3 regions of the Variovorax sp. P4_B11 genome follow, and region 2 is predicted to be linked to each of the others. Evidence: predicted binding sites of a transcription regulator. Region 2 holds the regulator's gene; each other region holds the start of a gene.

Region 1 (9,518 bases), on a different contig from region 2:
TTCGGCGGCGCGGTCACCTACATCGCCGAGCACTCCGATCCGCGCCGCCGGGGCTTCATGACCAGCTGGCTGCAGATCACTGGCACCATCGGACTGCTCGTCTCCCTGGGCGTGATTATGGTGCTGCGCTCGTCGATGTCGGCCGAGTCCTTCGCCTTGTGGGGATGGCGCGTGCCATTCATGCTTTCGATCGGGCTGCTCGCGTACTCGCTCTACGTTCGCATGCGGCTGGAAGAGTCGCCCGTGTTCCTCGAGATGAAAGCGCACGGCAAGGGGTCGCGAAACCCGGTCAAGGACACCTTCGGCGATCCGCGCACCCTGCGCATCGTGCTGGTGACGATCTTCGGCGCCGTCGCCGGGCAGGCGGTGATCTGGTACACCGCCCACTTCTACAGTCTGCAGTTCCTCACCGCGACGCTCAAGCTGCCGCCGCAGTCTGCCTACGCCTACCTCACGATCGCCCTGGTACTGGCCACGCCGTTCTTCGTGCTCTTCGGCTGGCTGTCCGACTTGGTCGGGCGCAAGTGGATCATGCTGACGGGCTGCCTGCTTTCCGCAATCCTGTTCACGCCGCTCTTCCAGGGCATGGCCAAGTACGGCAACCCGGCGCTCGAGGAGTTCCGTGCCCGCACCCAGGTCGTCATCCAAGGCGGCGATTGCAGCGAGGACCAGTCCTTCATCGGCCAGCTGTTCCAGCCGAAGGCGACCAAGCCGTGCACGCGCGCCCGCTCGTTCCTGGCCGCGCAGGGCGTGCCGTACACGTTGCGACCGCAGGCGGGAGAGCTGCAGTTCGTGGTCGCGGAAAAGACGCTGACCGGTTTCGATGAAGCAGCACTGCGCCGCGTGCTGGTCGAGCGCGGCATGCCGCTCACGGCCGATCCGGCACGCGTGAATGCGCCCATGGTCGTGCTGATGCTGTTCGTGCTGGTGCTGCTCGCGACCATGGTGTACGGCCCGATGGGCGCGTTCCTCGTCGAGCAGTTTCCGACGCAGGTTCGTTACAGCGGCGTCTCCGTGGCCCTGCAGTTTGGCAATGGCTGGATCGGCGGCTTCGCGCCGTTCATCGCCACTGCCATGGTCGTGAGCAGCGGCGATATCTTCCGAGGCCTCGTTTACACGATTGCCGTATCGCTGCTTACGCTGGTGGTAGGAGCGATCTGCATACGTGACCGCCGGGGGCTCGACATGCGCGAGCCGATAGCCGCAACGGAAACGCAGCGCGCCGCTTCGCGGCTCGCTGCGTCGGAACAGTAGATCGGACCGTCATGGCTCTAGCCAAGATCCCCGTCACGATCGTCACCGGCTTCCTCGGGGCCGGCAAGACCACGCTGGTGAACCACCTGTTGGCGCAGTGCAGCGGCACCTACGTCGGCATCATCGTCAACGAGTTCGGCGAGGTCGGCATCGACGGGCAGCTGATCGTCGCCGATGACCAGCCGCTGATCGAGATCACCAACGGCTGCGTTTGCTGCACGGTGCGCAAGGACCTGACGGCCGCGGTGAGCGAGCTCCTGCAACGCGCCGAACGTCCGGTCGAGCGGCTGATCATCGAGACCTCCGGCCTGGCCGATCCCGCCCCCGTGCTGCAGAGCTTTCTCGCCGATCCCGCCCTGTTGCAACTCGTGGAACTCGAGTCGGTGGTCACCGTCGCGGATGCGCGCCACATCCTGATCCACATCGGTGACGACATCGTGCGCGAGCAGATCGCCTTCGCCGACGTGATCGTGCTCAATAAGATCGAGATCCCTAGCGCACCGGAGATGGAGCAACTCGAGACAGAGCTGCGCCGGCTGAATCCGGCTGCGCACCTGGTCCGGACCGAGCGAGCACAGGTTTCGGCCGCCGAGCTGCTGGGCATGAAGCGCTTCTCCTTGCCGTACGTGCTTTCGATCGAGCCCGATCTGCTGGACGGCGAAGCGCATGACCACGAGCACGACACCTCGATCGGCTCGTGCAGCATGGAAATCGACGGTGCGATCGATCCGGAGCGGTTCAGCCGCTGGATGAACCAGCTGGTCCAACGCGAAGGCGCACGGCTGATGCGTACGAAGGGCGTGCTTCACTTCAACGGCGAGGCGCGCCAGTTCCACTGTCACAGTGTGCACATGCTGCTCGATGCGCGGCCTGGACGGCGGTGGGGCCCCGACGAGCCGCGCCGCAGTAAGCTGGTCTTCATCGGGCGAGAACTTGCGGGCGACGCCTTGCGCGAGGGCTTTCTCGGATGCCTGGCGGTTCAGCCTGAACGGACGCCGGCTCCTGCCGCCGAATCTGAAATGGAGCACCCATGAAACTCCAGCATGCGTTGGGCGGTCTCGAGAACCTCGGGCCTGTGAGCCTCGAAACCCGAGTCTTCGTGCAGGAATGGGAGAAGCGTATCTTCGGCATCCACACGGTGATGATGGCCGAGAGCGCCCACCTCGCAGAGGCATTGCCCAGATATCCGATGGCCAGCTTGCCCACCACGTTCAAGCACACTTGGACTTGGGCCTCGCTACGCACCGGTGCCGAGGGCATGCAGCCCTTCGAGTACTTCAAGTTCCGCTACTACGAGAAGTGGTTGATGGGCATCAGCCAGTTCTTTGTCGACGAGGGCTACATCACCGCCCAAGAGTTGGCCTGGTGGACCGCACATTATCGCGTCCAGCCCGATGCGCCGCTGCCCGAGCGGCCCAGCGAGCCAATCAAACATCAGGTTGTCGACTACCTGTTGCATGGCGACTCCAGCCTGCGGCCGCTCCCGAATGCACCGCGGTTCACGGTCGGCCAGACGGTGCACGTGGCCGACCCCGCGGCGGCTGACCACACGCGGCTACCCGGCTACCTGCGCAATAAGAAGGGCACTGTCCGCGAGGTCTATCCGGGTGCCTTCGAGTATTTCTGTTCGACCGGGCCTGACGGGCTGGAAGGCCCGATGCCGGTGTACCGCATTGCGTTCGACGCGCGCGACATCTGGGGCCCCGACCTCTGCGAACCGAATACGACGATCTACGCCGACCTCTTTGAGGTCTATCTGCAATCTCGAACGCCCAAGGAAGAAGAGAAAACGCCATGAGCAGCGATCTGTTCAAGTACAACGACGAGCGCGAAGCAGCGAGTGCTGCGAAAGTGCGCGCACTGGAGGCCTTGCTTATCGAGAAAGGCGTGATCGGCAGTGACTCGGTCGATGCGGTGCTCGATCATTTCGAGAAGACCGCGGGACCGTTCAACGGCGCGCGCATCGTTGCGCGGGCATGGGTCGATCCAGCCTACAAGCAGCGTCTGCTTGACGATACGCCTCAGGCCATTGCCGAGCTTCAGCTGCCGCTGGGCATGGAAGGCGCCGAGGGTGAGCACATGGCCGCGGTGGCCAACGGTCCGGGTGTGCACAACCTGATCATCTGCACGCTCTGTTCCTGCTATCCGTGGCCGGTGCTTGGGCTGCCGCCGTACTGGTACAAGGATCCGGTGTTCCGCGCCCGAGGCGTGCGCGAGCCGCGTGCAGTCTTGCGCGAGTTCGGCGTGCCGATAAGCGAGCACATCGAAGTGAAGGTGTGGGACAGCAGCGCGCAGATCCGCTGGTTCGTTGTGCCTGAGCGGCCGGCCAACACCGACGGCTTCAGCGAAGAGAAACTGGCTGCGCTGGTCACGCCGGAGGCGATGATGGGTGTCGCGCTGGTACCGCCGCCTACAGCGGCCTGAGGCGGAGTGCCATGTTCACTCGCTTTGAGGAATATGCAGCTTCTCAGATGCTGGGCCATGCAGACTCGCCTCCGCGCAGCCAGGGCAAGCTGTTCTTTGCAGAGGCGTGGCAACGGCAGCTCTTCGGGTTGACGCTGGCCGTGGCCAAGCAGGGGCACTTCGACTGGGAGGACTTCCGGCAGCACTTGATTGAATCGATCGGCGACTGGGAACGGCTCGACTGCGCCGCGCAGCCGCCCTGGGACTACTACGAGCGGTTCTTTGGGGCGCTGCTGCAGGTCCTGGAGCGGCAGCAGGTTGTAACTGAAGGCGAACTGGCCCGGGTCCTGGCCGATCGGCCGTTGCGGAGCAGTGAATGAGCGCCGAGTGGCTGTCCTTTTCGGGCTTGGTCCTGATGTTCGCTTTGGGGCTGCGGCACGGGTTGGACCCGGACCACATTGCCTGCATCGACGGACTGACCTGGCGGGCACTCAATCATTCGCATGCCCATGCAGGTTGGATCGGGACCTTGTTCGCGCTCGGTCACGGCCTGCTGGTCACGCTGATCGCGGTGGTCGTCAGCAAGCTGGCGCTGCACTTCGATCCCCCGGGCCTTGTGGTCACCGTTTTCGGATGGATTCCAACCTTGCTGCTGATCGTGGTTGGTTGCCTCAATCTGCGCCTGCTGCTGCGCAGGGACGAGGCCTACGCGCCGACTGGTTGGAAAATGAGCCTGATCCCTGCGCGCTTGCGGCAACAGACGAGCGCCTGGTCGGTGGTGGTCATTGGTGTGCTGTTCGCCACCGTCTTCGACACCGCCACACAGGCGGCAGCCTGGGGCTACGTCGCCAGCAACAAGAACGGCGGCGTATGGGCTGCCTTGCTCGCAGGGATGACCTTTACGGCAGGGATGATGGTGACCGATACGCTGGACGGCCGCATCATCTGCCGAATCGGCCGAGGCATCGAAAATCCGAAGGCAGGGCGCCGCGTGCGCCGGACAGTGGGCTGGCTCATCGTTGCCATGTCATTCGGCGTAGCTGTCTACAACGTGGCCAAGGCGTTGTTGCCGGAAGTCGAACTCGACGACATGGCGTTTTCATTCGCCGGCGCTGCGCTGGTTGTTGTCATGCTGGGCATCTGGGCGTGGAATGCCAGGCGCGCACGTGGTGCGCAAGCGGCCGTCATGCCCGGCCTTCGGGAAGACGCGCCCCCAGCACCCCTTCCTTCGCGGCCCTCCTGATGTCGCCCCGCGGCGTACGTCGGTGAACCGACAGCTTCAGGCATGCAGCGCGGCTGCGGTCCGGTGGCCTCAGCCAGATGCGAGACTGCAGTTGATTGAGAGTTCCTGCTGCGGGATGGCTGGCAGCTTCGGCTACGAGGCGCGCCACTACGACATCTCGATGCAAATGGCCGAAGCGTCGTTGCTTCCAGCGATCAGACAACAGCCGGGCGCGTTCATGGTGGCGGACGGCACCAGCTGCAGGCATCAGATCGCCGATGACGCGGGTCGAAATGCGCTGCACGTCGCGTGCCTGCTGGATGAACTTCTGATCCTGTCTGACCGACCAACAAGAAGAGACTGAATGCGCGACTTTCTTGCGGTCGCGTCGCGGAAGAACATGAGGAGCTTAGACATTTCACGATCCCAGCCGCGTCGAAGGAAGACATCGTCAATCTGTTCAAGGCCTCGATAGAACTCGCTGGATCCGGACCGAATGGGCCGCGCTTCGTGTTCCGCTCAATGGCTGGATCGATCCATCGGCGTCCCGAGCTATCGCGACGATGCTCACCGGGCCGGGCGTTCGCGGCAGCGGAAGCGCCGCCGCGAACTGCTGCCATTCGAATTCTCGTCGGGGCCGGACCTCGGTCGATTGCCAGGTTGCCCCGCCGTCAGTGCTGAGAGCTACGCTACAGATGCCGTTGTTGCTCCAGGCCCAGCCCTTGACTTCTACATCATCAGTGGAGATGGTGTCGCCGGGTGCCGGATGGGTGATCATCGAATTGGGTTCGACGGCCCACACCGGCTCTCGAATGACTTTGCCTTCGTGCTCGCCGTCGCGGTTGTACCAGACAGTCGTGAAGGGGGAGTTCGCACGCCTGCCTTGGACCGACAGCCGGCAGAGCCACTTCGTCATGTTGGTGCCGAACCAGCCTGGCACGACCAGGCGAACCGGGCCGCCCCGCTCGCGTGTCAGGGGTTCGCCATTCATCTCGTAAGCCACGAGCACCTCGTGAGACAGCGCTTTCGAGATCGGCAGATCCTTGCGGTATCGATTCACCCTGCGGCCGCCGAACTCGCCGCTGTCGAGGCCGTCCGACCAGACATGGGTGGCACCCGCCTCGAGCTGCGCTTGTTCGAGCAGCACAGCCAGCGGCACACCCGTCCACCGTACGTTGCCTACCCGCCAGAGATTGCCGTCGGCCGGCACCAGGGGGCTGCCAAAGCACTCGTGGAAGGCCGTGACGGAGACAGAAGGCAACTGCCTGAGACCGTCCAGCCCGATCGAGAAAGGCCTGCGGACGAGCCCGTCAACTTGCAACCGCCATCGCTTGGCGTCGACTTCGACGGAGCCCATATGGATGGTCTCGAAGAGCTGCGCATCGGAGGTGATGAAGTCGCGCAGCGCCGCAGGGGCGGGTGGCGGCTTCAGATGGAATCCGGGAGACCGGCCAATGACGAGCGAGCGCTCAGCTCCTTCAGGCAGCGGTGGCAGGAACTTGGCGCTATTCATCCAGCACCCCGGCAGTCATCTCATCATCGAGCAGGCGCGGAAACTGCGGATCGGACGGCCCCGACCACGCGACTGGCTCGTGGCGGCGGCGTTCGACACCCAGAGAGAAGACGTCGAATCGGTTGTAGTAGCCCACCACGTCATGAAACTGCTTTGGCTCGATGCACTTGTTCAGGTCGAACTCGGCATAGGCGATCCCTTCCTCGTGCTGGAGCGTGTCGCCGATCTGCGTGCCGGTCGGGTCCACGAACATCGATGCGGCGCGCGGCGTGCCGTCGACCACCTCTGCCACGGCCGGATCGCGATCCACAAGAAAGTCACGCATCGCCTTGTCCATGAAGCTCGCGCAGATGATTCCGAACGCCTTGGCTTCGAACGAATGGGCGGACGCCCGAATACGGTTTGCCGCAACGTTGTCGAAGTTTCCGCCGCCCGACGGCTTGCGCGTGGGCCACATCGGAGGCCAGCTGGAGACATGAATCTGCTCCGCCTGCGCCATGAGCGAGAAGCGTGCGAGCGGGTTGGTGTTCTCGCCGCAGATCAGTCCGCCGATGCGCCCGAAACGTGTCTCGGCGACCCGAAGCCCCTGTCCGTCTCCAGCCGCCCAGACCAGCTTCTCGTAGAAGGTCGGCACCAGCTTGCGATGATGGTTGAGCAACTCGCCCGTCTCGCCGATCAGGATGTTCGAGTTCCAGATGCAGCCGGCGCTCACGGTGCTGCGTTCACTGATGCCCATCGACACGCACACCCCAAAGCGCTTGGCGGCCGCGGCAATCAAGGCCACCTCGGGCCCCGGCACGTAGACGCTGTTCTCGACCATCGCCTCGAACAGATCATGGTTGTAGATGGGCGCCCACAGGGCTGCCCACACCGGGAACGCCGGGATATACGTCTCCGGGAATGCGATCACCTGCGCGCCATGAAGGGCGGCCTCCTTGATGATGGACACGGCCTTTTCGGTCGTGGCGGTCTTGTCGAGCAGTACCGGCGCTGCGTGGGCGGCGGCAACCTTCACCCGGGGCAATGAACTCATGTCAGGTACTCGCTATGCGTTGCTGAGACCCACAGGATAGTTGCCGGTACAGCCGCATAGATACTCGAAAAACGCAACTAGAGGTGCGTTTTTACAGGCGCTGCGGATCCTTGCAGGATCTGCGCACAGCCGGTTGTGAATTTACCGGCGGCCATTTGCACGGAACATGCTCACCATTGCTGTGTCGCGGACCTGATCCGTTCAACCCAGCCTTGAGGGCCCATGGACCCATCACAAGAGTATGTTCGCCTTTCCCGCACCGGCCTCTGCGCATGCGGTGGCACGCATCGTGACAATGAAGAGTGTCTCGCAGGACAGCCTGCGAACGCCGACGACGCGCTGGCCGGGGCGATGGCCGGGGGCATGCTGCACGGGCTCTTTCCCGAGCAGGGCCTGCGGCGTGCATTCGTCAGGACGCTGGGTCGGGCAGGGGCGCTGGCCGCGCTCACGGCACTCACGCCGCTGACCCAGCTTGCCGCCGTCGCGCAGGAGCGCAAGGGGGCGCCGGAGAAGAAGCGGCTCGCTGTCGGATTCCTGCCCATCACCTGCGCGACGCCGCTGATCTATGCGGAGCAGCTCGGACTCTTCCCGCGCGAGGGGCTGGAACTGAGCCTGCAAAAGATCGCCGGAATCGCGCTGATTCGCGACAAGATGGTCAACGGCGAACTGGACATCTCCCAGCAGGTGATGCCCGTTGCGCTGGCCATGTCCGCCGGCATCGGCGGCGCTCCCATTCCCACCCGTGTGATGACGGTGCTCAACCAGAACGGCAACTCGCTGGTCCTTGCGATGAAGCACAAGGACAACCGCGACCCGAAGAACTGGAAGGGCTTCAGGTTCGCCGTGCCGTTCGAGCAATCCCACCAGATGCTCCAGCTGCGCCACTACCTGGCATCGGCAGGGCTGGACCCGGAGCGGGACGTGTCCTACCGCGTCGTTCCTCCTTCCGAATACGTGTCCAACCTTCGCGTGGGCAACATCGACGGTTTCTTCGGCGGCGAGCCGGGCGGCCAACGGGCCGTGTACGAAGGCGCGGGTTTCATTCACCTGGTATCGAGCGAGATCTGGCCGGAGCATCCTTGCTGCTCGGTCACAGCGACCGAGGCCTGGATCAAGGCCCATCCGAACAGCTTCATGGCCGCCTACCGCGCGATCATCGCAGCGAGCCTGCATGTGTCCGAGCCTGCCAATCGCGCAGGGATGGCCAAGATCCTTGCCCAGCCCCAATATCTCAACCAGCCCGAAACGGTCGTGGACCAGGTCCTGACCGGCAGGTATGCCGATGGCCTTGGCAACGTGAAGACCCTGCCGCGCCGCATCGACTTCCAGCCCTTTCCTCACTACTCGAGCGCGGTATGGCTGCTGACCCAGATGCGCAGATGGAACATGATCAAGGAGGACCTGGACTACAAGGGCCTCGCCCGCCAGGTGATGCTGGCCACGGATGCAAAACGCCTCATCGAGGAGCGCGGTGGCAGGGCGCCTGAGGTCGGATTCCGCAAGGAAACCATTTTGGGCAAGAGCTTCGACTCCGACCGCCCCGCCGACTATCTGAAGTCGCAGGGCAGGGCGTGATCATGCAGGGCTCGGTCCCGACCTCACGCTCCTGGCTGGCCACCTTGGCGATCGGCCTGCTCTTGCTGGCAGTCTGGCAGGCACTTGCCTCCAGCGGGGGCGGCAGCGCGCCGGCAGAGATTTCGGACTACGACAGGCTGATGGGCAAGAGCCCCGGTGCATCCGTGGAGCGCTCGGCCATTCCGACCCCGATCGACGTGTTCAAGCGCGCCGGCGAACTGTTTGCGGATCCATTCCGCCGCAATGGCGAGAACGACCTGGGCATTGCCTGGCACTTGCTCGACTCGCTCAGGCGCGTGTTCAGCGGCTACGCCCTGGCCGTGCTGGTCGGAGTTCCCTTGGGCTTCTTGCTGGGACTGGTTCCATGGCTGGGTCAGGCGCTGAATCCTTTTATCCAGCTGGTGCGGCCCGTCTCCCCCATGGCTTGGATGCCGCTCGCGCTCTACACGCTGAAGGACAGCGGCGCCTCGGCGATCTTCATCATCTTTATCTGTTCGATCTGGCCCATCCTGCTCAAC
Region 2 (9,518 bases):
GGCCGGGCGGCATCGTCGCCTTCCACGTCACCAACCGCTTCCTCGCGCTCGCGCCGGTGGTCGAGAAGATCGCGCTGGCCCAGGGCCTGCACGTGGCGCTGGTGCACGACGAGCCGAGCGCCGAGGGGCTGCGCAACACCGACTGGGTGCTGGTCGCCCGCGAGCCGGACCGGCTGACCGAGGGCACCATCGGCCTGGCGAGCTCGAGCATCAAGCAGATCGCAGGTCTGGAACCGTGGACCGACGACGCCAACAACCTGTTCGGCGTCTTGAAGTAGCGAGCCGCCATCGAGGCCGGCGCAGCCAGGCCCGTTGGTGTTGCCCCCGGCAGGGGGTGGGCGGGCTACACGAAGTGAGCCCAACCTGGGGGCGAGCTAGCCCCCGGCTTCGCACTTCTTCATGAAGCTGGTCTTGGCGGCACCGGCCAGCGCCTTGCCGTTCTTGTCGATCGCCTTCGCCGCGCAAGCCGGCGCGGCCGCGGCGGCGGCGTCCTTTTCGCACTTCTTGACGAAGCTGGTCTTGGCCGCGCCGTTCAGCTTCTTGTCCGCCGCCTGGGTGTCGCAGGTGGAGGCGTGGGCGGCACCGAAGGACAGGGCGGCGCCCAGCGCCAGCAGGGAAAGGAGCTTTTTCATGATGTAGGAGTCCTTGGGAGTTGGGTTGAGACGGTGTTCCCCGCCCCGGGGCTGCCCATCCTAACGGCCGACGTTCACAGTTGGATGACGATCATTGCGGACGGTCGTTTTGCCCCCGGTAAAATCCCGCGATGCTATTGGTCAAACAGGAGCTGCTCGCGGCGCTCGCGAACACGCTCGAATCCCTCTCGCCCGGCGCCGGCAGCAAAGCCGCGTTCGAGTCGCCCAAGGTGGCGGCACACGGTGATTTCGCCAGCACCGCCGCCATGCAGCTGGCCAAGCCGCTGCAGCGCAAGCCGCGCGAGCTGGCCGAACAACTGGCCGCCGCGCTGCAGGCCACACCCGCCTTCACCCGATGGGTGGACGCGGTCGAAATCGCCGGCCCCGGCTTCCTCAATATCCGCCTCAAGACGGCTGCCCGCCAGCAGGTGGTGCGCGAGGTCCTCGAGGCCGGCGCCGCCTTCGGCAGCCAGCCCGCGCGGGACGAGCGGGTGCTGGTCGAGTTCGTCTCGGCCAACCCGACCGGCCCGCTGCACGTCGGCCACGGCCGCCAGGCGGCGCTCGGCGACGCCATCTGCAACCTGCTCGCCACCCAGGGCGACAAAGTCTGGCGCGAGTTCTACTACAACGATGCCGGCGTCCAGATCCAGACCCTGGCCACCAGCACCCAGCTGCGCGCCAAGGGCTTCAAGCCGGGCGATCCCGAGTGGCCCGAGCAGGCCTACAACGGCGAGTACATCGCCGACATCGCGGCCGACTTCAAGGCGAAGAAGACCGTGCGCTCCGACGACCGCGAATACACCGCCAGCGGCGACGTCGACGACATCGACTCGATCCGCCAGTTCGCGGTCGCCTACCTGCGCCACGAGCAGGACCTCGACCTGAAGGCCTTCCAGGTCCGGTTCGACAACTACTACCTCGAATCCAGCCTCTACTCCAGCGGCCGGGTCGCCGCCACGGTGCAGAAGCTCGTCGATGCCGGCAAGACCTACGAGCAGGACGGCGCGCTGTGGCTGAAGTCGACCGACTACGGCGACGACAAGGACCGCGTGATGCGCAAGGGCGACGGCAGCTACACCTACTTCGTGCCCGACGTCGCCTATCACATTGCCAAGTGGGAGCGCGGCTTCCACCAGGTGGTCAATATCCAGGGCACCGACCACCACGGCACGATCGCGCGGGTGCGCGCCGGCCTGCAGGCGGCCGGGGTCGGCATTCCGGCCGGCTACCCCGACTACGTGCTGCACACCATGGTGCGGGTGGTGCGCGGCGGCGAAGAGGTCAAGATCAGCAAGCGCGCAGGCAGCTACGTCACCCTGCGCGACCTGATCGAGTGGACCAGCACCGACGCGGTGCGTTTCTTCCTGCTGAGCCGCAAGCCCGACACCGAATACACCTTCGACATCGACCTGGCGCTGGCGCAGAATAACGACAACCCGGTGTACTACGTGCAATACGCCCATGCGCGCATCTGCTCGGTGCTGGCGGCCTGGGGCGGCGATGCCGCCACGCTCGAAGGCGTGGACCTGTCCCCGCTCGAGAGCCCGGCCTCGCAGGCGCTGCTGCTGCAACTGGCCAAGTACCCCGCGATGCTGACCGCCGCGGCCAAGGATTTCGCACCTCACGACGTCACCTTCTACCTGCGGGAGCTGGCCGCCAGCTACCACAGCTACTACGACGCCGAGCGCATCCTGGTCGACGACGAGCCAGTCAAGCGGGCCCGCCTGGCGCTGGTCGCGGCGACCGCGCAGGTGCTGCACAATGGTCTCGCTGTTCTGGGCGTCAGCGCGCCGCAAAAGATGTGATTCCCTCCTCCACCATGAAGACAAGACAAAGCGGCAACATCGTCATCGGGCTGATCGTCGGCCTGGTGCTCGGGCTCGGCATCGCGCTCGGGATCGCGGTCTACGTGACCAAGGTGCCGATCCCGTTCATGGCCAAGACCCAGCGCGGCGGCGCCGAGCAGGACGAGGCCGAGGCGCGCAAGAACCGCGACTGGGATCCGAACGCACCGCTGGCCGGCAAGGCCGGAGCGCCGGCCCGTGCGCCGGCGACCGCGCCGCCGGTACCCGCCACGGCCCCCGCCACGGCCCCGGTGACCGCAGCCGCTCCGCCCGCCGGCCCGGTGCCGGTCGTGGTGGCCCCCGGCAGCGTGGCCGCGCCGCGTCCGCCGCGCACCGCGCCGGTGCCGGCGGAAGCCAATGCGCTGCCGCCCTCGAACGACCCGATCGGCGATTTCGCGAAGGCCCGCAGCGGCGCGGGCGCAGGTGCTGCGGCGCCCGCCGGTGCCAGTGCCGACCCGTTCATGTATTTCGTCCAGGCCGGTGCCTTCCGCACCCAGGAGGACGCCGATGCGCAGCGCGCCAAGCTCTCGCTGATGGGCGTGGAGGCGCGTGTGACCGAGCGCGAGCAGGCCGGCCGTACCGTCTACCGCGTGCGCGCCGGCCCCTTCAACAAGAAGGACGATGCCGATCGGCTCAAGGAGCGGCTCGACGATGGCGGCCTCGAATCGGCCCTGGTGCGCGTCCAGCGCTGAAGTCATGGCCCCCACGCTCCCCCACTGCGTGTGGTCGCTGCCCCCCGAGGGGGCCGCAGGCCGCCTTGGGGCGGCCCGGCGCCGGCCTGGCCCCCACGCTCCCCCACTGCGTGTGGGTCGCTGCCCCCCGAGGGGGCCGCAGGCCGCCTTGGGGCGGCCCGGCGCCGGCCTGACACTTCACCGATCTTTACTTTGGGCGGCCGGGGAACTCCACCCCGGTTCGCGGGCTCTTTCTGCCGACAGGAGAACTTCTTAATGCAACGTCGTGATTTTTCTTTGGCCGCTGCTTCGCTGGCCCTTCTTCCGCTGGCCGCGCCCTCGCATGCGCAGGGCCGCCCGTTCAAGGCCGGCACCGATTACATCGTGCTCGGCAAGCCGGCACCGGTCGATGCGCCCGCGGGCAAGGTCGAGGTGGTCGAGTTCTTCTCGTACAACTGCCCGCACTGCGCCGCCTTCGAGCCCAAGCTCGAGGCCTGGGTCAAGCAACTGCCGCCGCATGTCGCGTTCCGGCGCATTCCGGTGCCCTTCGTCGGCAACGACACCGAGGCCAAGCAGCGCTTCTACTATGCGCTCGAAGCCATGGGCAAGGTCGACGAATTCCAGCCCAAAATCTTCCAGGCCATCCACCAGCAGCGCCTGAACCTGACCGGCGATGCCGCGATCCTCGCCTGGGTCGAGAAGCAGCCGGGCCTCGACGCGAAGAAGTTCGCCGAGCTGTTCAAGTCGTTCTCGGTGGTCGGCAAGGCCAAGCGCGCCTCGCAGCTCACGACCGACTACCAGGTGGCCGGCGTGCCGGCGCTCGGCGTCGCCGGCCGCTGGTATGTCGACGGCGACACCGCCGGTTCGCTCGACCGCGCCCTGCAGACGGTCGACTTCCTGATCGCCGAGGCCCGCAAGGGCTGAGCGCCCGGGCGGTCCGGCCGCCCCGACTTCCGTCCACGAAGCCCGCTTCCGCGGGCTTTTTCGTCAAGGCCGCGCAAGTGGCGTCCCGGGGACGCATACAATCGCAGAGCAAGTTTCGTGCCTCTATGACCTCTCCCTCCCTCTCCTTCCTACGCCGCCCCGTGCGCGTGCTGTTCCTCGCCATCGTGCTGGCCGGTCTCGCATCGCTGGCCCAGGCCGAGCAGGCTGACCGGAGCAAGCCGATGAACATCGAGGCCGACGCGATGCGCTACGACGACCTCAAGCAGACCAGCGTGTTCACCGGCAACGTGCTGGTGAACAAGGGCACGATCCAGATCCGCGGCGCGCGCATCGACGTCCGCCAGGACCCCGAGGGCTACCAGTACGGCGTCGTCACGGCCGAACCGGGCAAGCTCTCCTACTTCAAGCAGAAGCGCAATGCCGGCACCGACGAGTGGATCGAGGGCGAGGGCGAGGTCATCGAGTACGACAGCCGCGCCGACAATGTGAAGTTCATCCGCCGCGCGGTCATGCGCCGCCTGATCGGCGCCACGCCCAGCGACGAGAGCAGCGGTCCGCTGATCGTCTACGACCAGAGCAACGACACTTTCACGGTGAATGGCGCGTCGCTGCCGCCGAACGCCGGCGTGGCGACCCAGCCGAGCGGCCGCGTGAAGGCCATCCTGACGCCCAAGCCGGCGACCGTGCCGGCCGCGGCGCCGGCGGCCGGCGCCGCCAAGCCCGCCGCCACGCCGGCGCCGGGCAACAGCCTGCGTTCCACCACCACGCTGGGCGGAGACTTCAAGAAGTGATCGAAGCAGCCGGGATCAGTGCCAGCGACGGCCAGCCGGGCAGCCGGCTGGAGGCGCGCAGCCTGCAAAAGAGCTATGGCAGCCGCAAGGTCGTCAAGGACGTGTCGCTGGCCGTGCAGAAGGGCGAAGTGGTCGGCCTGCTGGGCCCCAACGGCGCCGGCAAGACCACCTCCTTCTACATGATCGTCGGGCTGGTGCGGGCCGACGCCGGCGACATCATGATCGACGGCGAGCCGATCGCCCACATGCCGATCCATCGCCGCGCGCGCATGGGCCTGAGCTATCTGCCGCAGGAGGCCTCGATCTTCCGCAAGCTGACGGTCGAGGAAAACGTGCGCGCCGTGCTCGAACTGCAGAGCGAGCCCGACGAGCAGGGCCGCATGGTGTCGCTCGGCAAGGCGCGCATGGAAGAGCGTCTCGCCGAACTGCTGGCCGACCTGCGGGTCGACCACCTGCGCGATTCGCCGGCGCTGTCGCTGTCCGGCGGCGAGCGCCGCCGGGTCGAGATCGCGCGGGCGCTGGCGACCCAGCCGCGCTTCATCCTGCTGGACGAACCCTTCGCGGGCATCGACCCGATCGCCGTGATCGAGATCCAGCGGATCATCAACTTCCTGAAGGAGCGCGGCATCGGCGTGCTCATCACCGACCACAACGTGCGTGAAACGCTGGGCATCTGCGATCACGCGTTCATCATCAGCGACGGGCACGTGCTGGCACAAGGCACGCCTTCGGAGATCGTCGACAACGCCGAGGTACGGCGCGTGTACCTGGGCGAACACTTCCGGATGTAGGAGCCCAATCTCGATGAAGCAGGGGCTTTCGCTTCGCGTCTCCCAGCACCTGGCGCTCACGCCGCAGCTGCAGCAGTCGATCCGGCTGCTGCAACTGTCCACGCTCGAGCTGAGCCAGGAAGTCGAACAGATGCTCGACGACAACCCGTTCCTCGAGCGCACTGCCGAGGAGGCGGCGCGCGAGGAATTCGGCCTGGAATCGGCGGATGCGCCGGTGCGCGACGAGGATCGGCAGGCCGAAGTCGAGGGCGATTTCGCGCCGGGCCCATCGGCGCCGGCCGAAGTCGCGGTCGCCGCGTCCGAAACCGAGACGGCCACCGCCGACGCCGTCGACGCCGAGCCCGACTGGGAAGGCGACGGCACGGTCGACCTGGCGCCCGACGACAGCGAATGGGGCGGCGACGCCCCGGCGCGCACCAACAACCTGGGCGACGACGAGCGCACCGACGCCACCGAGCTGGCGCGCAGCCAGGAGTCGCTGCAATCCTTCCTGCACCGGCAGGCGCTGGGCCTGCGGCTCAGCGAGACCGATTGCGCCGCGCTGCGCTTCCTGATCGAGTCGCTCAACGACGACGGCTACCTCGAGGATTCGCTGCCGGCCCTGGCTTCGGGCCTGGCCGGCGACGACAACGACCAGTTCGACGACCTAGTGCACCACTTCCAGGTCGCGCTTGGCCTGCTGCAGAGCCTGGAGCCGGTCGGTGTCGGCGCCCGCAACCTCGGCGAGTGCCTGACGATCCAGCTGCGCGCGCTGGCGCATCCCGGCGAGAGCGCCGACGAGGCGCAGGTGCGCGAGACGGCCATTGCGATCTGCAAGCAGCCGATGGAGCTGCTGGCGCGGCGCGACTTCAAGCGTCTCGCGACCCTCACGCGCAGCAACGAGGAAGAGGTTCGCGCGGCCCTGCAGCTGATCGCCAGGCTCGAGCCCAAGCCCGGCCGCCGCTTCGTCGACGTCGAACGCAACGTCGTGATCCCCGACGTGATCGTCACGCGCATCGGCAACGGCACCCACACCAAGTTCCGCGTCATGTTGAACCCCGAGGTCATGCCGCGGCTGCGCGTGCACGACATCTACGCCGGTGCGCTCAAGCAGCACAAGGGCGAAGGCAGCCAGGCGCTGTCGCAGCGGCTGCAGGAGGCGCGCTGGTTCATCAAGAACATCCAGCAGCGCTTCGACACCATCCTGCGGGTGTCGAACGCGATCGTCGAGCGGCAGAAGAGCTTCTTCGTGCACGGCGAGCTGGCGATGCGGCCGCTGGTGCTGCGCGAGATCGCCGACGAGCTCGGCCTGCACGAGTCGACCATCAGCCGCGTGACCACCGCCAAGTACATGGCGACGCCCTACGGCACGGTCGAGCTCAAGTACTTCTTCGGCTCGGCGCTGGGCACCGAGACCGGCGGCAACGCGTCGAGCACCGCGGTGCGGGCGCTGATCAAGCAGTTCGTCAGCGCCGAGGATCTCAAGAAGCCGCTGTCGGACAGCCAGATCTCCGAGATGCTCAAGGAGCAGGGGATCGAATGCGCGCGCCGCACGGTGGCGAAATACCGCGAGGCCCTGCGCATCGCGCCGGCCAATCTGCGCAAGGCACTCTAGCGATGCCTCTCGGCCGGGGCCTGAGGGTGCGCGGGTGGCTCGGCGCGGCACTCGTGGCGGCGACCGTGCTGGCCGGCGGCTGCGCCATGCTGCCGGCCGATTTCGAGCGCCAGCCATCGAGCGCGATCGCGGCCTCCACGGCCACCACGCTGGGGCGGATCGCCAAGGCCTCCGCGCCCGATCCCGACCTGAGCGGCTTCCGGCTGATGCCCGGCGGCGACTTCGCGCTCGACACGCGCTTGCAGCTGGCGCGCCGCGCCGAGCGCACGCTGGACGTCCAGTACTACCAGATCGAGAACGACGAGACCGGCCGCTACTTCCTGCGCAGCCTGCGCGACGCGGCGCTGCGCGGCGTGCGCGTGCGGCTCTTGATGGACGACCTCTACACCTCCGGCGAGGACGAGCTGCTGCTGGCGCTGGCCGCGACGCCGAACCTCGAGCTGCGCCTGTTCAATCCGTTCCCGGCCGGGCGCGGCAGCATGGTGCAGCGCTTCTCGCGTTCGCTGTTCGACTTCGACCGCGTGAACCGCCGGATGCACAACAAGCTCTTCATCGCCGACGGCACGATGGCGGTGGCGGGCGGGCGCAACATCGGCAGCCAATATTTCGCGCAGGCCGCGGGCGCGAACTTCCTGGACATCGACACCTTCGTCGCCGGTGCGCTGGCGAAGCGCCTGGGCAGCCTCTTCGATCTCTACTGGAACAGCCCCTACGTGCGGCCGATCGGCACCGTGGTCGCTTCCTCGCTGACGCCCGAGGAACTGCAGCGGCGCTTCGAGCAGGCCACCGGCCCCGCCAACACCCCGGCGCCGCGGCCGCCGGCGCCGAACGACGTCCTGGGCTACGCGCCGCTGGGGCCGGAGCTGAAGGACGGCGCCCGGCTCGACCTGATCTGGACCCTGGCCGAGGCCTATGCCGACGCGCCCGACCGCGTAGTCGGCAAGACCGCGTCCTATGGCGGCGTGCCGCTGCTCGATGTCGACAGCGTGCGCTACAACGTGATCGAGCAGATGCGGCGCTCGCGTTCCGAAGTCACGCTGGTGTCGCCCTACCTGATCCCGGGCAAGGCCGGGCTCGAGGTGATGCGCGAGGTCCGCGGCCGCGGGGTCCGGATCAGCGTCGTCACCAATTCGCTCGCGGCCACCGACGAGCCGCTGGTCCACACCGGCTACCGGCGCTACCGGCCCGACATGCTGCGCCTCGGCGTCGAGATCCACGAGCTGAGCTCGGCGCGCACCAAGCGCAGCGTGCGGCTCGGGCTGTTCGGCTCGCAGGTCGGCCGGCTGCATGCGAAGGCGGCGATCTTCGACCGCCGCGCGCTGTTCCTGGGTTCGATGAACTTCGACCCGCGCTCGGACAACCACAACACCGAGATCGGCCTCTTCATCGCCAGCCCCGAGATGGCGCAGCAGATGCTCAAGCTGCTCGACGTGCTGAAGCAGCAGGGCGCCTACCGGGTGCGCTTTGCCGAAGGCAGCGAAGGTCTCGAATGGGTCACGATGGAAGACGGTGCCGACCCGGTGCTCACCGTCGAGCCCGACGCGGGCCTGTGGGACCGCGTGATGCTGGAACTGCTCGCGCCGCTGGCGCCGGAGAGCCTGCTGTAGAACCCGCGGGCCCCGGGCCCGCGCGCCGCTTCACTGGATGTTGACCGCCTCGACCTGCACCAGCAGCCTGACCTTGTCCTCGAAGCCGAAGGCCAGGCCCCAGTTGATGCCCCACTGGCTGCGCTCGACCGTGGTCTCGAAGTCGCCGCCGCAGATCTGGCGGTTGATCAGCGGGCTCAGGTAGCAGTTGAAGCGGTTGGCCTTGAGCAGCACGGGTCGGGTCTGGCCCATCAGGGTGAGCGTGCCGTTGACCTGCGTGACCTTGTCGCCGCTGAAGTCGAGGCGGTCGGCGACGAAGCGGGCGATCGGAAACTCGGCGACGTTGAAGAAGTCCTTGCTCAGCAGGTGGCGGTTGAGCAGGTCGACGCCGGTGTTGATGGAACTGATGTCCATCGTGATGTCGACCTTGCCGCCGGTGCCCGACGGGTCGATCTTGATCTGGCCGTCCTTGGTGCTGAAGCGGCCGCGGTTGGTGGTGGTGCCGTAGTGGCCCATCTCGTAGTTGACGAAGGTATGGGTCGGGTCGACCACGTAGCTGGCGCCCTTGACCGGGCCGCCCGCCGGCTTGGCCGCCGCCTCGGGCGCCTGCTGGGCGCCGGCCAGTGCAGCCGCGGCCGTCAGCGCGGCGAAGGTGAGCAGTTTC
Region 3 (9,518 bases), on a different contig from region 2:
GCCACCTCGGCCGACTGCGGCAGCATCGAGGTCTGGTAGTTGACGTCGAGCATGCGCGCGGTGTTCTCGGCCCGCTCGGTGTAGCGCGACATCCAGTAGAGGTGATCGGCGGTGCGTGACAACATCATGGGTGTGTGCTTCCGTGTGCTCTCTGATCAGGACTGGTTTTGCGACTGCGAAGGCGCCGGGGCGCGCGGCTTGGCGCTGCGATCGGCCTCGAGGATCCAGGTGTCCTTGGTGCCGCCGCCCTGCGACGAATTGACCACCAGCGAGCCTTCCTTGAGCGCCACGCGCGTGAGGCCGCCGGGCACCATCTGCACTTCCTTGCCCGACAGCACGAAGGGCCGCAGGTCGATGTGGCGCGGCGCGATGCCGGCATCGACGAAGGTCGGCGAGGTCGACAGGCTCAGGGTCGGCTGCGCGATGTAGCCGTCGGGCTTGGCCAGCACGGCCTTCTTGAAGTCTTCGATCTCGGCCTGGGTCGCGGCCGGGCCGATCAGCATGCCGTAGCCGCCGGCGCCGTGCACTTCCTTGACCACCAGGTCCTTCATGTTGTCCAGCGTGTAGGCCAGCTCGTCCTTGTTGCGGCACATGTAGGTCGGCACGTTCTTCAGGATCGGCTTTTCGCCGAGGTAGAACTCGATCATCTTCGGCACGTAGGGGTAGATCGACTTGTCGTCCGCCACGCCGGTGCCGACCGCGTTGCAGATCACGACGTTGCCTTCGCGGTAGGCCCGCATCAGGCCGGCGGTGCCGAGGGTCGAGGTCGGGCGGAACACCTCGGGGTCGAGGAAGTCGTCGTCGACCCGGCGGTAGATCACGTCGACCCGGCGCGGGCCGCGCGTGGTGCGCATGTAGACGAAGTCGTCCTTGACGAACAGGTCCTGCCCCTCGACCAGCTCGACGCCCATCTGCTGGGCCAGGAAGGCGTGCTCGAAATAGGCGCTGTTGTACATGCCGGGCGTCAGCACCACCACGGTGGGCTCGGCGGTGGCGGGCGGGGCCGAGGCGCGCAGGGTTTCGAGCAGCAGGTCGGGATAGTGCGCGACCGGCGCAATCCGGTTCTGGCTGAACAGCTCGGGGAACAGCCGCATCATCATCTTGCGGTTCTCGAGCATGTAGCTGACGCCGCTGGGGACGCGCAGGTTGTCCTCGAGCACGTAGTACTCGCCGTTGCCCTGGGCATCGGGGGCGCGCACGATGTCGATGCCCGAAATATGCGAGTAGATGTCGTTGGGCACCTTGACGCCCACCATCTCGGGGCGGTACTGGGCGTTGTTCAGGATCTGCTCGGCCGGGATGACGCCGGCCTTGACGATCTCCTGGCCGTGGTAGACGTCGTGGATGAAGCGGTTGAGCGCCGTGACGCGCTGCACCAGGCCTTTTTCCATCGATGCCCACTCGTGGGCCGGGATGATCCGCGGCAGCAGGTCGAAGGGGATCAGGCGCTCGGTGCCCGAGCCATCCTCGTCCTTCGCGCCATAGACCGCGAAGGTGATGCCGACCCGGCGAAAGATCAGCTCGGCCTCCTCCCGCCGCGACCGCATCACCTCGGCGGGCTGCCGGGCGAGCCATTGGTCGTAACGTTTGTAGTGGCTTCGCACTGCCGCGCCGTGGTAGGGCAGCTGCTCGTACATCTCATCGAATTTGTGCATGGGACGACCAATCTCCTTGACCATAGCTTAGCAAGTTCAAGGCCAAACCCCTCCGGAAGATGGCGGATATCGCGCCTGCCCGACTTCATGGCGGCACGTGATGCCAGTAGCGCCGCCCTCGCGAACGCTCGCAGCCCAGTTCCGACGGCGTGCTGCTCGACCATGTCGCCGCCCCGCAGCGGGACGACTCGGCCAACGCAATCCCGCGCTCCCGATAGCGCGCCACCACCTCCTCGGCCGGATGCCCGAAGCGGTTGCGGTAGCCGGCCTGGACCAGCGCGAAGCGCGGCTGCACCGCGTCGAGCAGCAGCGCGCTCGAGGAGGTCTTGCTGCCATGGTGCGGGACCAGCAGCAGGTCGGCGCGCAGGTCCGGCGTGCGGGCCACCAGCGCGGCTTCCTGCAGGCGCTCGATGTCGCCCGCCAGCAAGACGGTGGCGCGGCCGTTGCCGATGCGCAGCACGCAGGAGATGGCATTGGGCTTCGCCGGCACGAAGGATGCATAGTCGTCGCCCTGCGGGTGCAGCAGCTCGAAGTCGACGCCGTCCCAGCGCCAGCGCTGGCCGGCCTCGCAGCGCCGCGCCGGACGCACGGCCTGCAAGGGATGCCCGTCCTCGATCGAACTCAGCAGGCTCGCCTGCGGCTGCGTGGCGAGCACCGCGGCGGCGCCGCCGGTGTGGTCGCTGTCGCGGTGGCTCAGGACCACGAGATCCAGCCGCTCGCCGAACGCCCGCAGCAGCGGCACCAGCACGCGCTGGCCGGCGTCGCTTTCCGGGCTGTAGCGCGGCCCGGCGTCATAGAGCAGGCTGTGCGAGGCGGTGCGCACCAGCACCGCATTGCCCTGTCCGATATCGGCCGCCAGCAACTCGAATTCCCCCGCCGCCGGCCTTGGCGCCTGCCACAGCAGCGCCGGCAGCAGCAGGGGCAGTCCCAGCACGCGCACCGACCCTGGCAGCCGCATCGCCAGCAGGGCACCGCCGGCCACGCCCGCCACGGCGGTCCAGAGCGGCGGCGCGGGCATCGAGAAGCTCGCAAAGGGCAGCGCCGCGAGCCATCCCAGCACCGCGAGCAAGGCCTGCACCGACTCGGCGGCCAGGTGCCAGAGCGGCGGCACGATGACGCCCAGCATCGCCAGCGGCGTCACCACCAGCGTGACCCAGGGAATCGCGATCGCATTGGCCAGCAGACCGACGGCCGAGACCTGCTGGAACAGCAGCAGCGTGAGCGGCGTCAGCGCCAGCGTCACCACCCATTGCTCGCGCAGCATGCGCAGCAGGCGCGCGCCGATGCCGGCGGGCGCGCCGCCCGGCGCCGCCCCCTCGGCGGCGAACAGCACGCCCACGGCGACGAAGCTGAGCCAGAAACCCGCCTGCATCAGCGCCCACGGATCGGCTGCGACCACCACCGTGCAGGCGAACAGCCAGACGAAGGGCCAGGGCCAGCGCCGGCCCGTGAGGCGCAGCAAGCCGATGGCGGCGAGCATCAGAACGGTTCGCTGCGAGGGCACCCCCCAGCCGCTGAACACCGCATAGGCGGTGGCGAGCAGCACGCCGCCGACCAGCGCGGCATGCTGCGCCGGCCAGCGCAGCATCAGGCGCGCGCTGCGGCGCCACAGGGCACCGGCCGCCAGCGTCGCGAGCCAGGCGAACATCGTGATGTGAAGCCCCGAGATCGACATCAGGTGGGCGACGCCGGTGGCACGGAAGACGTCCCAGTCGGCGCGCTCGATCGCGTTCTGGTCACCGGTGACCAGCGCCGCGATCACACCGGCCTGGCGCGGGTCGCCGACGCGCTCGAATACGGCATCGCGCACCGCCTCGCGCAAGCGCTCCACGGGGTGGCGCCAGCCCGATGCCATGCGCTCGGGCGACGGATCGCGAACCCCGTTGCGCACTTGGCCGCTGGCGTGCTCGCCCTGCTCCCACATGCGCAGCTCGTGATCGAAGCCATGTGGATTGAGGCTGCCGTGCGGCGCCCTGAGCCGCACGGCAAAGCGCCAGCGCTCACCCGCGTGGATCGGCCCGAGGCCGGCCCCTGCAAGGGCCGGCGCGCCGGCCTCGGCGCGAGCCCACGGACCGCCACCCGGCGCGAACCATGCCAGCGAGATCCGCGACGGCACGCGCGGCGGACCTTCACCCTTCGACGCGGCGTCGAACCAGCTCGCCGATTCCACCTCGAACGAAAAGCGCAGGCCGCCCGGGCCATGCTGGGGCATGCTCGCGACCCGCCCTTCCAGACGCAAGTCGCGGCCTTCGAGGGCTGGTGGCAGTGCGCCGGCAGCATACGCAGTGGCGCGCCATCCTGCCAGGCCGCCCCCGGCCATCGCACCGAGCCACAACGCCAGCAACAGCCGCAGCCAAGCCGCCGGCCCCTGCCGCCGCGAGCGGAGCGCGAGCCAGCCCACCCCTGCGCCGGCAAGCAGGCCGGCATAGAACGCAGCGGGCCACAGCTCGGCCTGCTGCAATTGCAGCGCCGCGCCCAGCAGCGAGCCCGCCATCGCGGCGAACGCGGCCAGGGCACGCCCTTCCAGCCCGGCCATCACGGACCGAATTTCCGACGCATCTGCAATTCACTCCCTTGCGCACTTCTTTGGCGCGCAAATTGCTTTCTGTGTCGGCTAGTATGCGTCTCACTCCGAGGCACCCTCGACGCACCGAGAAAAAATGTCCATCCACGCCGCCCTCCACCACGTCACCCACTACAAGTACGACCGTCCGGTGCAACTCGGTCCTCAGGTGGTCCGACTGCGCCCGGCACCGCATTGCCGCAGCAACGTCATCTCGTATTCGCTGCAGGTCGAGCCCGCCGAACATTTCGTCAACTGGCAGCAGGACCCGTTCGCGAACTACCAGGCGCGGCTGGTGTTTCCCGAGAAGACGCGCGAGTTCAAGGTCACGGTCGACCTCGTGGTCGAGATGGCGGTCTACAACCCTTTCGACTTCTTCCTCGAGCCGCAGGCGGAGAACTTCCCTTTCAAGTACACCGAGTCGCAGGCCCAGGAACTGGCGCCCTATCTGGTGGCCGACGAGGCCACGCCGCTGGTCAAGGCCTACCTCGAGAAGATCGACCGCAAGGAACAGCGCACCATCGACTTCCTGGTCGGCCTCAACCAGCAGGTGCAGGGCGACGTCAACTACCTGATCCGCATGGAGCCCGGCGTGCAGACGCCCGAGGAGACGCTCGCCAACGCCTCGGGCTCGTGCCGCGACTCGGGCTGGCTGCTGGTGCAGCTGCTGCGCCATTGCGGGCTGGCCGCGCGCTTCGTGTCGGGCTACCTGATCCAGCTGACGCCCGACGTCAAGGCGCTCGATGGCCCGAGCGGCACCGAGGTCGACTTCACCGACCTGCACGCCTGGTGCGAGGTCTACCTGCCGGGCGCCGGCTGGATCGGGCTCGACGCCACCTCCGGCCTGCTGGCCGGCGAAGGCCACATCCCGCTGGCCTGCACGCCGACGCCGTCGAGCGCCGCGCCGATCGAAGGCGTGGTCGACGACGCCGAGGTCGAGTTCGGCCACGAGATGAAGGTCACGCGCATCCACGAATCGCCGCGCGTGACCAAGCCCTACACCGAGGAGCAATGGGCCGAGGTCCTGGCGCTCGGCGACCTGGTCGACAAGCGCCTGAAGGCCGGCGACGTGCGCCTCACGATGGGCGGCGAGCCGACCTACGTCGCCACCAGCGACCGCGACGCGCCCGAATGGAACACCGATGCGCTGGGCCCGACCAAGCGCGGCTATGCCACCGAACTGGTGCACAAGCTGCGCGCCGAATACGGCCAGGGCGGCTTCCTGCACTTCGGCCAGGGCAAGTGGTATCCGGGCGAGCAGCTGCCGCGCTGGGCGCTGTCGATCTACTGGCGCGCCGACGGCCAGACGCTGTGGCACAACCCCGAGCTGTTCGCCGACGAGCGGCACCCCACCCACTACACCAGCGAGGACGCACGCCGCTTCAGCACCGTGCTGGCGCATCGCCTGGGCCTCACCGAGCGCTTCATCCAGCCCGGCTACGAGGACGTCTACTACTACCTCTGGCGCGAGCGCCGGCTGCCGGTCAATGTCGATCCCTTCGATTCCAAGCTCGACGACGAGATGGAACGCGTGCGCCTTCGACGGGTGTTCACGCAGAAGCTCGATGCGGTGATCGGCTACATGCTGCCGATCGAGGCCGGCAACGCCGACAGCGACGCGCCCGCCCTCGAAGGCCCGGGCTGGAAGACCGGCCCCTGGTTCCTGCGCGACGACCGCATGTACCTGATCCCCGGCGACTCGCCGATGGGCTACCGGCTGCCGCTCGACTCCCAGCCCTGGACGAGCAAGGGCGACTACCCCTACCTGGTCGAGCGCGACCCGACCGCGCCGCTCGGCAGCCTGCCGAGCGCGGCCGACTACCGTGCGCGCTACACCGGCCTGCCGACCGGTGCGAGCGCCGACCGCGGCGCCGTGCCCTACGCCTTCGGCGCACCCGAAGCCGCGCCGGCAGCACTGCGCATGCAGTCGCCGGGCGACGGCCCGGCCCGCGCGGGCGACGAGGCCATCGACCCGACCAAGCCGCGCCAGCCGCGGCGCGGCGAGTCGGCCCACTGGATCACCCGCAGCGCGCTCTGCGTCGAGGTGCGCGACCCGCGCCGCGCCAATGGGCCGGCGGCCGAGAAGCTCGGCAGCGCCTCGGGCGTGCTGTACGTCTTCATGCCGCCGCTGGCACGTCTGGAGGACTACCTCGACCTGGTCGCCGCGGTCGAAGCGACGGCCGAGCAGCTCGGCGTCAAGATCGTCATGGAAGGCTATCCGCCGCCGCGCGATCCGCGCCTCAAGCTGCTGCAGGTCACGCCCGACCCGGGCGTGATCGAAGTCAACATCCACCCGGCGCACAACTGGCGCGAACTCGTCGACCACACCGAGTTCCTCTACAACGCGGCCTTCGAAACCCGCCTGTCGGCCGAGAAGTTCATGACCGACGGCCGCCACACCGGCACCGGCGGCGGCAACCACTTCGTGCTGGGCGGCGCGGTGCCGACCGACAGCCCTTTCCTGCGCCGGCCCGAGCTGCTCGCCAGCCTGCTGCTCTACTGGCACAACCACCCGTCGCTGAGCTACCTGTTCTCGGGCATGTTCATCGGCCCGACCAGCCAGGCGCCGCGCGTCGACGAGGCGCGCAACGACCAGCTCTACGAGCTCGAGATCGCGCTCAAGGAGATCGCCCGCAACCGCGAGATCTATGGCCAGAACATGCCGGCCTGGCTGGTCGACCGCACCTTGCGCAACATCCTGGTCGACGTCACGGGCAACACGCACCGCAGCGAGTTCTGCATCGACAAGCTCTACTCGCCCGACTCCAGCACTGGCCGCCTGGGCCTGCTCGAGCTGCGCGCCTTCGAGATGCCGCCGCATGCGCGCATGAGCGTCGCGCAGCAACTGCTGCTGCGCGCATTCATCGCCCGCTTCTGGGACGAGCCGTACCAGGCGCCGGCCACGCGCTGGGGCACCGAGCTGCACGACCGCTTCCTGCTGCCGACCTTCGTCAAGATGGACTTCGACGACGTCATCAGCGAGATGCGCCAGGCCGGCTTCGCCTTCGACCCGAACTGGTTCGCGCCGCACTTCGAGTTCCGCTTTCCCCTGGTCGGCCAGGTGCAGGCCATGGGCGTCGAGCTGTCGCTGCGCAACGCGCTGGAACCCTGGCACGTGATGGGCGAGGAAGGCTCGGCCGGCGGCACCGTACGCTACGTCGACTCGTCGCTCGAACGCATCGAGGTGCGCGTCACCGGCCTCAACGAGAGCCGCTACGTCATCACCGTCAATGGCCGCGCGCTGCCGCTGCAGCCCACCGGCACGGTCGGCGAGTTCGTGGCCGGCGTGCGCTACAAGGCCTGGAACCCGCCCTCCTCGCTGCATCCGAGCATCGGCGCCCATGCGCCGCTGACCTTCGACATCGTCGACACCTGGATGAAGCGATCGCTGGGCGGCTGCCAGTACTTCGTCGCCCACCCGGGCGGGCGCAACTACGACACCTTCCCGGTCAACGCCTACGAGGCCGAGAGCCGGCGCCATTCGCGCTTCACGCGGATGGGCCACACGCCGGGCCTGATGAGCACGCCGCCGGCGACCATCGAGCTGGCGGGCAGCCGCGAGTTTCCATTCACGCTCGACCTGCGGCGATGAGCGCATGTCGAGGCGGCGCGACGTTTCGGACTTTTCTCACGCGCCCGCCCTCGGCATTCGTGACCACAGTGTGACAATCGGCGCACTGTGGACCCACTGAACGAATCCCTCTTCGACGCCCAGGCCCTCGAAGCGCCTGCCGCGCTGGCGGCCGCGCTCGCTCCCCCGGCCGCGGCCGGCCATTTCGACGAATTGCGCGGCGTCGCGACGCCCGAGGACGAAGCGCGACCGGCCGCCCCGTCGCAGCCGGCGCCGCTCTACGAGGCTTCCTCCGTGCCGCCCGCTGCGTCGCCGGCGGACGACGATGCCGGCCCCCACGATCAGGGGCCGCTGGTCCCGGCCTGGAGCGGCTTCTTCGAGAACCTCGGCCCCGGCGGCTTCGACGACCTGCCGCGGCGCGCGATCAACCTCGAGCGGCAGATCCGCGACAACGGTGTCACCTACAACGTTTACGCCGACGCCGACGGCCCGCAGCGGCCGTGGTCCCTCGACCTCTTTCCGCTGATCGTTTCCCCGGACAGCTGGGCCCAGATCGAGGCCGGCGTGCAGCAGCGCGTGCGGGTGCTCGACCAGGTGATGGCCGACGTCTACGGGCCTCAGCAGCTGCTGGCCGAAGGCCTGCTGCCGGCGGCGCTGGTGCAGGGCCATCCGGGCTACCTGCGGGCCATGCACGGCGTGCGCCCGCCCGGCGACACCTGGCTGCACATCGCCGCCTTCGACCTCGCGCGCGGGCCCGACGGCAAGTGGTGGGTGGTCTCGCAGCGCACCCAGGCACCCTCGGGCCTGGGCTACCTGCTCGAGAACCGGCTGGCCATCGCGCGCCAGTTCCCGCAGGCCTTCGAGAACCTGCAGGTGCAGCGCCTGGCCGCCACCTACAACGCGATGATGGAAGGCCTGCAGCACATGTGCCCGGCCGGCCAGCCGCCGCACATCGCCCTGCTGACGCCCGGCCCCTACAACGAGACCTACTTCGAGCACGCCTACCTGGCGCGCTACCTCGGCATCACGCTGGTCGAGGGCAGCGACCTCACGGTGCGCGACCAGCGCCTCTACCTCAAGACGCTGCAGGGCCTGCGGCCGGTGCACGGGCTGGTCAAGCGGCTCGACGACCAGTTCCTCGATCCGCTCGAACTGCGGCCCGACTCGACGCTCGGCGTGCCGGGGCTGCTGCAGGCGATCCGCGCCGGCAACGTGCTGGTGGCCAACATGCCCGGCTCGGCCTTCCTCGAATCGCCGGCGCTGCTGGGCTTCCTGCCGGCGCTGGCGCGCCGGCTGATCGGCGAGAAGCTGCAACTGCCGGCCTTGCCGACGTGGTGGTGCGGCGAACGCGCAGCGATGGAAGCCGTGCTGCCGCAACTGGGCGATTGCGCGATCAAGGCGACCTACCCCGACATCGACGCCCACACCGGCTTCGACGCCGTGCTCGGCCGCCACATGGGTCGCCGCCAGCTCGACGAATGGGCCGGCCGCATCGTGCGCCAGGGCGAGGCCCACACGGTGCAGAGCTACCTGCCGCTGTCGCAGATGCCGACCTGGACCCAGGACCTCGGCCGCGGCCACATCGCGCAGCGCTCGGTGCTGCTGCGCGTGTTCGCGGTCAGCGACGGCCCGCGCTCGTGGCGGGTGCTGCCGGGCGGGCTGGCGCGGCTGGCCGGGCGCGACGCCCAGATCGCCTCGATGCAGCGCGGCGGCAGCAGCGCCGACGTCT

Evidence for each region. Region 2 encodes sigma-54, which starts transcription at its own class of promoters, with help from an activator protein. Its sites were predicted from a motif close to TGGCANGNAANCTGCTTT; they were not measured.
Region 1: AC1DYD_RS17550 (CmpA/NrtA family ABC transporter substrate-binding protein) is a predicted target of sigma-54. The motif match lies at 7,581-7,598, and genes of this name have one in related genera.
Region 3: AC1DYD_RS36410 (transglutaminase family protein) is a predicted target of sigma-54. The motif match lies at 4,243-4,260, and genes of this name have one in related genera.

What each region holds. Positions count from the first base shown of each region.
Region 1 covers NZ_JBFUHO010000018.1:26,749-36,266, reverse strand. Annotated here, with positions in the region: gene AC1DYD_RS17595 (MFS transporter) at 1-1,254, shown strand, start outside; gene AC1DYD_RS17590 (CobW family GTP-binding protein) at 1,266-2,288, shown strand; gene nthB (nitrile hydratase subunit beta) at 2,285-3,052, shown strand; gene nthA (nitrile hydratase subunit alpha) at 3,049-3,678, shown strand; gene AC1DYD_RS17575 (nitrile hydratase accessory protein) at 3,690-4,037, shown strand; gene AC1DYD_RS17570 (HoxN/HupN/NixA family nickel/cobalt transporter) at 4,034-4,900, shown strand; partial or broken gene AC1DYD_RS17565 (hypothetical protein) at 4,974-5,243, shown strand; gene AC1DYD_RS17560 (molybdopterin-dependent oxidoreductase) at 5,340-6,392, opposite strand; gene AC1DYD_RS17555 (carbon-nitrogen hydrolase family protein) at 6,385-7,425, opposite strand; gene AC1DYD_RS17550 (CmpA/NrtA family ABC transporter substrate-binding protein) at 7,648-9,000, shown strand; gene ntrB (nitrate ABC transporter permease) at 9,003-9,518, shown strand, end outside.
Region 2 covers NZ_JBFUHO010000010.1:79,667-89,184, reverse strand. Annotated here, with positions in the region: gene AC1DYD_RS12440 (fused MFS/spermidine synthase) at 1-278, shown strand, start outside; gene AC1DYD_RS12435 (hypothetical protein) at 375-632, opposite strand; gene argS (arginine--tRNA ligase) at 764-2,437, shown strand; gene AC1DYD_RS12425 (SPOR domain-containing protein) at 2,452-3,168, shown strand; gene AC1DYD_RS12420 (thiol:disulfide interchange protein DsbA/DsbL) at 3,424-4,071, shown strand; gene lptA (lipopolysaccharide transport periplasmic protein LptA) at 4,197-4,883, shown strand; gene lptB (LPS export ABC transporter ATP-binding protein) at 4,880-5,674, shown strand; gene AC1DYD_RS12405 (RNA polymerase factor sigma-54) at 5,688-7,268, shown strand; gene AC1DYD_RS12400 (phospholipase D family protein) at 7,271-8,875, shown strand; gene AC1DYD_RS12395 (YceI family protein) at 8,906-9,518, opposite strand, start outside.
Region 3 covers NZ_JBFUHO010000078.1:19,208-28,725, forward strand. Annotated here, with positions in the region: gene AC1DYD_RS36395 (alpha-E domain-containing protein) at 1-125, opposite strand, end outside; gene AC1DYD_RS36400 (circularly permuted type 2 ATP-grasp protein) at 156-1,655, opposite strand; gene AC1DYD_RS36405 (DNA internalization-related competence protein ComEC/Rec2) at 1,741-4,191, opposite strand; gene AC1DYD_RS36410 (transglutaminase family protein) at 4,316-7,810, shown strand; gene AC1DYD_RS36415 (circularly permuted type 2 ATP-grasp protein) at 7,898-9,518, shown strand, end outside.